4 regions of the Kitasatospora sp. MAP12-44 genome follow, and region 2 is predicted to be linked to each of the others. Evidence: riboswitches for the same ligand, from Rfam matches in the RefSeq annotation. Region 2 holds a riboswitch; each other region holds the start of a gene.
The links. Region 2 has a riboswitch for cyclic di-AMP ahead of P3T34_RS31775 (family 16 glycosylhydrolase). Riboswitches for the same ligand answer to the same signal wherever they lie in the genome.
Positions count from the first base shown of each region.

Region 1 (2,145 bases), 2.3 Mb from region 2:
GGTCTTGCGGCCGGGGGTGCGCAGCGCGGCGACGGACTCGGCGACGTAGGCGTCGAAGTCGGCGGGCTTGGCGGTGGGGTAGGCCATCTTCTTCAGGTAGAGCCCCCAGAAGGCGGGGACGTGCACCATCAGCGCGCCGAGGGCCTTCAGCATGGCGCGCTGCACGCCGTTCGTCGGGAGGTTCTCCACGAAGGCGTCCAGCAGGACGATGCCGGCCACCCGCTCGGGGGCGGTGCCGGCCAACTTGACCACGCTGGCGCCGGTGTAGGAGTTGCCGGCCAGTACCGCGCGCTCGATGCCCAGGTGGTCGAGCAGTGCCAGGGCGTCGCCGGCGATCGCGGTGGGGGAGTAGTCGTCCCAGGTGATCGAGGACTCGCCGAAGCCGCGCAGGTCCATGGTGATCACCCGGTGGCCGGCGGCGGTGAGCAGCGGGCGCAGGCGCCGGTAGGCGGTCCGCGGTTCGAGCATCCCGGGGATGAGGACGACCGGGACGCCTTCGCCGAGGGAGTCGTCGAAGGCGATCCGGCCGCCGGGGAGGTCGAGGTACTGGGTCTGCGGTGCGAAGGTGCTGTTCATGGCGGTCCTCCTGCGGGCTGCGGCCGGCTGGTTGGTTGGGCGCCGAGGGGCGCTGCCGACAACCACAAAGCTAAGGCTAATAGCCTTAGCCGTCAAGAGGGTCGTCCGTGGCTGAATCGAGGTGGTCATAGCTGAAGGATCGCCAACTCTGTTGTGCTGCACCTAAGTACGCGTTTTTGTCACGCAGCGTAGCGGCGAATCGGATATGCGCGACAAACCAACCGTTTGGTCTTGGATGCGTGTGACAATTCCGGCCAAGCAGCTTGGAATCAGAGCCTCCTAGGATTAACGTTTGATAACGCAGCGCGGTCGGCAACGCCGTATCCGATCGGCACCGTGCGCCGTCGCCAAATCCTCAGGACCGAGCCCTCGGGCGACGTCCGGGAGCCGGGGAACCAATCGTTCCTTGGGGTGAATCGGACCGGCCCCGGCCGGACCGTAGGAGACCTTCCTGCTCCGAACCCGTCAGCTAACCCGGTAGGCGAGAAGGAAGGAAAGGAGCGCGCCCCCGTGGCGTCGTCGCACTCCCAGCAGAGCCGTACCCAGCTGCTCGACCCCGCCGGCCTTCCCGACGAGGCGGCCCGGCACCGGATCCCCAAGCAGTCCAGGGCTGGTGGGCCCGTCCTCGGGGTCACCGCGATGGCGGCCGCGCTCGGCGCCACCGGCCTCTCCGCCACCGCGGCCGCCGCAGCCGCGCCGCCCGCCCCGGCGCCGTCCGTCTCCGCCGACGATGCTGCGGACAGCGCTTTCGCCACGGCCGGCGACAGCGCGGCCGACCCGGGCCTCGCGCTCGCCGCCCGGATCCAGCACCAGGCCGACAGCCGCCGGACCGCCGCCGAGGAGAGCGCCCGTCTGGAGGCCGCGCAGGAGGCCGCCGCCAAGCGTGCCGCGCAGGCCGAGGCCGCCGCCCGCGCGGCGGCCGAACAGGCCGCCGCCGAGGAGCGCGCCGCCGCCGAGCAGCGGGCCGCAGCCGTCCAGCCAGTCGCCGCCGTGCAGCCCGTGCAGCCCGTGACCGCCGTCCAGCCGGTCGGCCAGGGCGAGTTGACCCTCCCCATCGGCAAGTACACGCTCGGCGCGCAGTCCGGCCAGGCCGGCTCGCACTGGGCGCACCTGCAGACCGGCCTCGACTTCGCCGCCGCCACCGGCACCCCGGTGACCGCGCTCGGCGCCGGCACCGTCACCTCGGCCGGCTGGTCGGGCTCGTACGGCTACCGGGTGATCCAGAGCCTGCCGGACGGCACCGAGGTCTGGTACTGCCACCTCTCCTCGATCGCCGTCGCCGCCGGCCCGGTGGCCCCGGGCGAGGTGCTCGGCAAGGTCGGGGCCACCGGCAACACGGCCGGTGTGAGCGGCCCGCACCTGCACCTGGAGATCCGGCCCGGCGGCGGCGCCCCGGTCGACCCGCGGGCCTGGCTTCAGGAGCGCGGCGTCACTCCGTGAAGCCCTGCTCCGTGAAGTCCTGCTCGGTGTAGCCCTGCTCGATCAGGTAGCTGTCGATCTCGCTCGAACCGGGTTCCGGGGCCAGGTCCCGGTACTCGGCCAGCAGCAGGGCCGGCAGGCCGGGGACGG
Region 1 is NZ_JARZAE010000004.1:4,714,290-4,716,434, forward strand. Features, by position in the region: gene P3T34_RS22060 (alpha/beta hydrolase) at 1-576, opposite strand, end outside; cyclic di-AMP (ydaO/yuaA leader) riboswitch at 912-1,075, shown strand; gene P3T34_RS22065 (M23 family metallopeptidase) at 1,087-2,016, shown strand; gene P3T34_RS22070 (hypothetical protein) at 2,006-2,145, opposite strand, start outside.
Region 1: linked by a shared signal. The riboswitch ahead of P3T34_RS22065 (M23 family metallopeptidase) and the one ahead of P3T34_RS31775 (family 16 glycosylhydrolase) in region 2 are both predicted to bind cyclic di-AMP.

Region 2 (2,145 bases):
GCGGGCCAGGCGCCGGAGCCGGTCGGCAGCTGGACCCGGGTCTCGGCGTAGTCGCCGGTCTTGACCTTGAAGCCCTCAGCGGTGCCCTCGGTGGTGAGCAGCCCGGTGGTCCAGGCCTGCTTGCCGTTCTCCAGGATGTGGCTGCTGGGCTGGGCGGTGAAGGTGGCCACACCGTTCGCCGTCTGCACGTCGGACGGGTCCAGCCAGTCGAGCTTGTTGTCGTCCGGGTTGTGGGTGCCGTACTTGTACGAGCTGGTGGTGGCCGACTGCCAGTGCGGGTCCTGGGCGAGCGGGGTGTTGAACTCGTCGGACCAGGTGAGGGTCTTGCCCGCGACGGGCGAGGCGGGCGCGGGCGCGGGGGTCGGCGCCGGAGCGGGCGTCGGGGTCGGGGTCGGCGCGGGCGCGGGGGCAGGCGTCGGGGCCGGGGCGGGCGCCGGCGCGGGCTTCGAACCGACGGTCAGGGTCTGCGTCGTCAGGTTGTGCCAGGTCCCGGCGATGTCCTGGTAGAAGCCGAACTCACTGTACGTACCGGTCGGGAACGTCCGGGCGGCGGTGGTCAGCGTCAGACCGCCGGGGCAGATCCGCGCGTTGGAGAGCGAGCCGGGGAAGTCGAGGTTGTTCCCGGCCGCGTCCCGCACGCCGACGCCCACCGTGCGCGCGGTGAAGCAGCTGGAGGAGTGCAGCGTGAGGGAGGCGGTGGTCGCGCTCCCGGCGGGTGCGGTGGTCGGGGTCAGCCGGTCCTGGGTGACGCTGAGCGCGCTCGCGGCCTGCGCCTGGACAGCCACCGGGACGGCCAGCAGGCCGACCACTCCGGCTATCGTGCCAAGGCGTGCGGGGGTACCAGAAAAGATCATGGGGTTCCTCTGCGACGCCTGCGGGGTGAGCTGTCGGGTTCGGGCCCTGAGAGGTCGGCCCGGCCGTCGACGGACGGCTTCACCCCGAGTCGCGGCCACGCGCGCACATGCGCAGGCGGGGTCGCGGCAACTGACCTGGTTCCCCCACTCCTGCCCATGCGGTGCCGTGGTGCCCGCCGGCGGGTGGGCAGGACTCGGCGTCCCGGCGGCAGGGCCCGCCAGAGGCGGACGGACTGCAGCCTAGGCAGACGGTCCGCATACGGACAAGGAGCTGTCGGAAAGCTCACACGGGCTTTACAACAGCCCCGGGAGCACGCTCAGCGCCGCTGCGCGGCCTCCCGCCAGAGCGTGGCCGCCGCAACCCGGCTGTGCACCCGCAGCTTGGCGTAGGCGTGCTCCAGGTGCTTGTCCACGGTCCGCTCGGAGACCTCCAGACGGCGGCCGATCTGCCGGTCCGTCAGGCCCGACGCGAGCAGGTCGAGCACCGCGGCCTCGCGTGCCGTGACCTCCGCCGGCAGCCGTACGGGCGGCGCGAGGCGGTCCAGCGCGTGGGTCAGCCGGGCCCGCAGCAGGGTGGCGCTCGCGAGGTCGGCGTCACCGAAGTCGGTGCCCGCGCGATTCACCACCAGGCAGACGGTCCGTCGCCCGCTGCGCGCCCAGCCGGCCGGGAAGGCCATCGCCAACTGGTACTCGACGCCCGCCGGGCACAGCGCCTCGGCGTAGGTGCCCAGTCGGTGGTACTCGGTGCGGGACTGCAGGTCGGAGCGGCGCAGCGGCACGCCGGTGCCGGTGTCGGTGTGCCGGAAGAGCGAGTCATCGCGCGCGTACCGGAAGAAGCCGGCCACCGCCTCGGGGCTGAACAGGTCGGCCGGCGCGGTGACCGGGTGGCGCCCGGTCGGCGTACGGGTCGACCAGGTGAGGCTGTCCCCCGGGACGGCCCCGAGCAGCGCCGGGAACAGCGCCGGAAGGAGCGTCTCCTCGTCGACGGCATCGAGCAGGAGGTCGATCACGGCGAAGATCCGCCGCAGACCCGCCTCCCCGGACGGAGCCACTCTTGGAGCGTGCTCCGTCCGGGGAGGCGGGTCAAGCCGGGCCCGACATTCCGGCTTACCTGCTGGCGGCGTACACCCGGTTCACCGGGCTCTCGGCGGCCAGCTTCCAGTGGTGCAGTCCGGCTTCGTCGGCGATCCGCCGCATGGCGCCCTCGCCGGCGTGGTTGCCCATCGCCTGCGGCCCGTGCTGGGCCAGCGCCGAGGGCAGGCAGACGGCGACCGACGCGGAGACCACCGCG
Region 2 is NZ_JARZAE010000004.1:6,974,390-6,976,534, reverse strand. Features, by position in the region: gene P3T34_RS31775 (family 16 glycosylhydrolase) at 1-854, opposite strand, end outside; cyclic di-AMP (ydaO/yuaA leader) riboswitch at 859-972, opposite strand; gene P3T34_RS31770 (LuxR C-terminal-related transcriptional regulator) at 1,172-1,906, opposite strand; gene P3T34_RS31765 (class I SAM-dependent methyltransferase) at 1,962-2,145, opposite strand, start outside.

Region 3 (2,145 bases), 770 kb from region 2:
AGAGGGCATGCCGCAGGGCCCGGTTCGCGAGAGGCGAACCGGGCCCTGCACGGTGGATCGGCGTTGATCAGCGGGTCGCCATCACACGACCCGGATCAGCGGCAGTGGCCCGCAGGCCGCTGTCCAGCGCCGATCAGTAGGCGCTGTGGGTCTGCCAGAAGGCCCAGGCCTGGTTCGGGCTGCCGTAGGTGGCATCCATGTAGGAGAGCGCCCACTTGAGCTGGGTGGCGGGGTTGGTCTGCCAGTCGGAACCGGCCGAGGCCATCTTGTTGCCGGGCAGGGCCTGCGGCAGGCCGTAGGCGCCGGAGGACGGGTTGGTCGCGGTGACGTTCCAGCCGCTCTCGTGGGTGATGATCTGGTCGAACGAGGCCAGCTGGTCGGCCGGAACGATCGAGGCGGCCAGCGCCTGCAGCCCGGCGGGGGTGTTGGACACGGGCGCGGCGGCGACGGCCGGGGCAGCGGTCCGGGCCGGCGCCGGGGCGGCGGGGGCAGCCGGGGCCGAGGTGCCGGCGGCCGGGGCAGCGGCGGCGCCGTCACCCAGCGACAGGTGCTGACCGGGGAAGATCGCGTCCGGGCCGTGCGTCAGCACGGACTTGTTGATGCTGTACAGCTCCTGCCAGCCGCCCTGCACGCTGTGCGTGTCGGCGATCAGGGAGAGCGAGTCGCCGCTGACCACGGTGTAGCCGGCCGGCTGGGCCTGCGGCGCGCTGTGCGCGGCGGCCGGAGCAGCCGGGGCGACGGGCGCGGCGGCCGGGGCGGCGGCGATGGAGATCGCGGCCGGCTTGCCCGCGTAGTGCGGGTAGTAGTGGTGGTGCAGCGGCTGCGCGCTGGCGCCACCGGCGGCGGCGATGGTCAGGCCCGCACCGACGCCGGCCACCACGGTGGCGGCGATGGCGCGCTGGATGGTGATGCGGCTGGGCAGGCTGAAGGTGCGGTTCACAGACTTCATGAAGTGGGGTTCCTCTCCTACGCCTACGAGGTGAGCTGTCGGGTTCGGGCTGGAGTTGCCCGGCCGCGCTGAGCGCGGCTTCACCCCAAGCCCCGCCCGGACCAGATCCGGGTGGGGCGACTTACCTGTGGGTCCCCCGCTCCTGCCGTGGTGCGGTTCGATGCACGTGCCCACTCGGACCGGTGGCAGGATTCGGCGTTCCGGAGAGCGGGGTTCGTATGGAGACGAACGAGATGCACCGTACGCAGGTCATCGGCGCAATCACAAGCCGATGTGAGGTGTCTCATGTTTCGGCTGCAAGCCCCCCGCAGGCCCCGCAGCGCCCCGCAGCCGCCCCGAAGGCCTCAGTCGCCGAGCACCAGCCGCTCCAGTGCCGCCCGCGCCCTGGCGTCCGACTGCGCGCGGGCGGTCACGGCCGCCGCCAGCTCGCGGGTCCACTCGTCGAGCGGGACCGGCTTGCGTGAGAGCACCACGCCGCGGACCACCGTGCAGATCTCGCAGGCCGGTCGGCCCTGAGCCAGGCTCAGCACCAACCGCCGTTCGCTCATGTCGACTTCGAGCTTCTCGATCCGTCCGGGCCGCCCGGCCAGCCGGTCGCTCATGCTGCGCCGGCGCTCGACCGCGACCGCGTCCGCCGGCAGCGCCTCCGCCAGCGAGCCGGTCAGCACCTGCGCGTACACCTCCAGGTCGCCGGCGTCGCGCCTGAGGGCGGCCGCGATCAGGTCGATCGAGTCGGCGGGGTCCTCCGGGGCCGGCTCGATCTGGCCATGGTCGGTCATGTCGCTCCTAGCTGCGGTCGGTTGGCGACCGGTCGGTGGGTCGGTGGTACGGAAAGCTGTCCTACTGGTCCAGGCTGAGCACCATGGTCGGCCGCTCGATCTCGTGCTCCTCGCGCAGCGGGCGCACCGCCGTACCGATCGCGAAGAACTCGGTGGTGTGGCCGCCCCAGCGGTGGTTGTGGGCGTTCAGCTGGACGCCCACGATGCCCTCCGCGTCCAGCTCCTCGGCCTCGTGCTGCATCCGGGCCATCGCCAACTCCCGTGCGTCGTACAGCGCCTGGGTGTACTGCTCGATCTCGACGTTCTTGCCGATGTTGCTGAAGACCGAGCCCATCTTCTGGTGCGCGATGTGGTAGACGCAGGTCCCCATGGTCATGCCCAGCGGGGCGTAGCCGGCCCGGATCAGTGTCCAGAAGT
Region 3 is NZ_JARZAE010000004.1:7,739,712-7,741,856, forward strand. Features, by position in the region: gene P3T34_RS35280 (LysM peptidoglycan-binding domain-containing protein) at 134-949, opposite strand; cyclic di-AMP (ydaO/yuaA leader) riboswitch at 957-1,156, opposite strand; gene P3T34_RS35285 (hypothetical protein) at 1,294-1,728, opposite strand; gene P3T34_RS35290 (heavy metal-binding domain-containing protein) at 1,790-2,145, opposite strand, start outside.
Region 3: linked by a shared signal. The riboswitch ahead of P3T34_RS35280 (LysM peptidoglycan-binding domain-containing protein) and the one ahead of P3T34_RS31775 (family 16 glycosylhydrolase) in region 2 are both predicted to bind cyclic di-AMP.

Region 4 (2,145 bases), 4.6 Mb from region 2:
ATGAGGCGACGGCTCCAATCGACGTGGAAGGCGGTACTCCGAGCGCCGACGTTAGCGGTGCGCGGCGAATGAGTCCAAACCCTTGCCAAGACGAATATTTGACCACCAATCGGACATCAGTGCGCCGACCGGAACGCCGACGGCCCGGCCTCCGAGCGGAGACCGGGCCGTGCGGACCTACGTGCGGACCTGCGTGGGGACCCTAGTACGGGCGCACGATGGCCGTGATCGGCATCGAGGAGGCCGCCTCGTAGCGGACCACCGAACCGGTGTGCGGGGCGTGGATGACGTTGCCGCCGCCCACGTAGATGCCGACGTGGTCGCCGCCGTAGAAGATGATCAGGTCACCGAGCTGAGCGTTGGCCAGGTTGGTGCCCTCGTTGGTGCCGGCCGACTCCTGCTCCTGCGAGGTGCGCGGCAGCGAGACGCCGGCCTGCGCGTAGGCCCACTGCGTCAGACCCGAGCAGTCGAAGGTGTTCGGGCCGGTGGCGCCGTACACGTACGCGTCGCCGAGCCGGCTGACGGCGGCCTCGATCGCGGCGGCGGCATGCGGGTTGGCGCCGGCGGTGTTGGGGGCGCTCAGGTCGGTCCGGCTGGAGCTGCGCGAGGCGGCCTGGCCGGTGATGGCCGCGATGCTGGCGGCGGACTTGGCGGCGGCGTCGGCGGAGGCCTTCGCCTCGGCGTCGGCCATCTGCTGGCGCTGCTGCGCGGTCAGCGTGTTCAGCAGGGCCTGGGCCTTCGCCAACTTGGCCTGCACATCGGTCTTGGCGGCCTGCAGGGTCTGCGTGGTGCTGGCCAGGTCGGCGAGCTTGCTCTGCGCCTCGGCCTTGTCCTGGTCGAGCTTCTGCTGCTCCTGCTGGAGCTGCTTCAGCGTCTCGGACTGGGTGCTGTTCATCTGGTTCAGCGAACCGGCCTGGGTCAGGAAGCTGTCCGGCTTGGCGCTGAGCATCAGCTGAACGGTCGGCGATATACCGCCGGAGGCGTACTGGTCGGCGGCCACCTCGGCCAGACCGCCCTGCAGCGTGGTCACCTGGTCCTGCTGGCGGGCCACCTGGTCCTGCAGCTGGCCGACCTGCGTGGTCAGCTGCTGCTGCTTCTCCTGGGCACCGTCCAGCTGCTGGGTGGCAGCCTCGGCCTGCGTGTTCAGGGCGTCAACCTGCGACTTGACCTGGTCGAGGGTGGGCGCCGGGTCCGCGTGCGCGCCAGTCTGCGAGGCAAGGGCCATGGCAGTGGCAGCGGCCGCGGTCAGGATCGACGCGCGAGTTCGACCGGTGGGCTTGGGACGACGATGGGACGCCACGAAGGCGGGTCTCCTTCTTCCTACATCCGCCTACCGGGTGAGCTGACGGGTTCGGGCTGGAAGAGATGCCCTACGACGCCTCACCGACCTTGCGGTCGACCTGGCGCCGATTCACCCCGAGGAACGTGGTTCCCCGGCTCCGGTCCGCAGCACCCTCGCAAGGGCTCCCCGTCGGGCAGTCAACTGCCCCGCTGCTTTCCAGACTCGGCGGTAACCCCCGCTGCCACCCAGGCTGGGTGATCTCCATCGCGGCGGTTCGAATCATGACCCTAGTAACAGAACCGTGATCCGTTCAAATCCTTGTCGGAAAAAACGTGCAACTTTGACTGTGGGTGATATGGGCATCACCAGGGGTTGATCACGAGCGGCACCTTGAGTGGCGCAGCTCACAAAACCGTTTGGTGAGGCGTCAGTTCGGCGCGAGCGCAGTCGCCGCGACTCGGCGTCAGACCCGTCGGATGGTCTGGATCGTGCCGATCGAGGTCGCCGAGGCGATATGGATCAGCTCGCCCTCGCGCGGGGCGTGCACGACGTCGCCGTTGCCGATGTACATGGCCACGTGGTGCGCGCCGGGGCCGTAGATCACCAGGTCGCCGGGCTGCGCCTGGGCCAGGCTCGGCACCGTGACGCCGTAGCCGGCCTGCTCCTGGGAGACACGCGGCAGCGAGACGCCGGCGGCGGCGTAGGAATAGACCATCAGACCCGAGCAGTCGAACTCGTCGGGACCTGTCGACCCCCAGTGGTACGGCTTGCCGATCTCGCTCAGCGCGGTCGCCACGGCGATCGCCGCGTAGCCGGAGGCCGGCGGCAGGTTGAGGGTGCTGAGGTCGATCCGCGAGCTGCTG
Region 4 is NZ_JARZAE010000004.1:2,401,598-2,403,742, forward strand. Features, by position in the region: gene P3T34_RS11305 (C40 family peptidase) at 1-2, opposite strand, end outside; gene P3T34_RS11310 (C40 family peptidase) at 203-1,300, opposite strand; cyclic di-AMP (ydaO/yuaA leader) riboswitch at 1,312-1,462, opposite strand; gene P3T34_RS11315 (C40 family peptidase) at 1,746-2,145, opposite strand, start outside.
Region 4: linked by a shared signal. The riboswitch ahead of P3T34_RS11310 (C40 family peptidase) and the one ahead of P3T34_RS31775 (family 16 glycosylhydrolase) in region 2 are both predicted to bind cyclic di-AMP.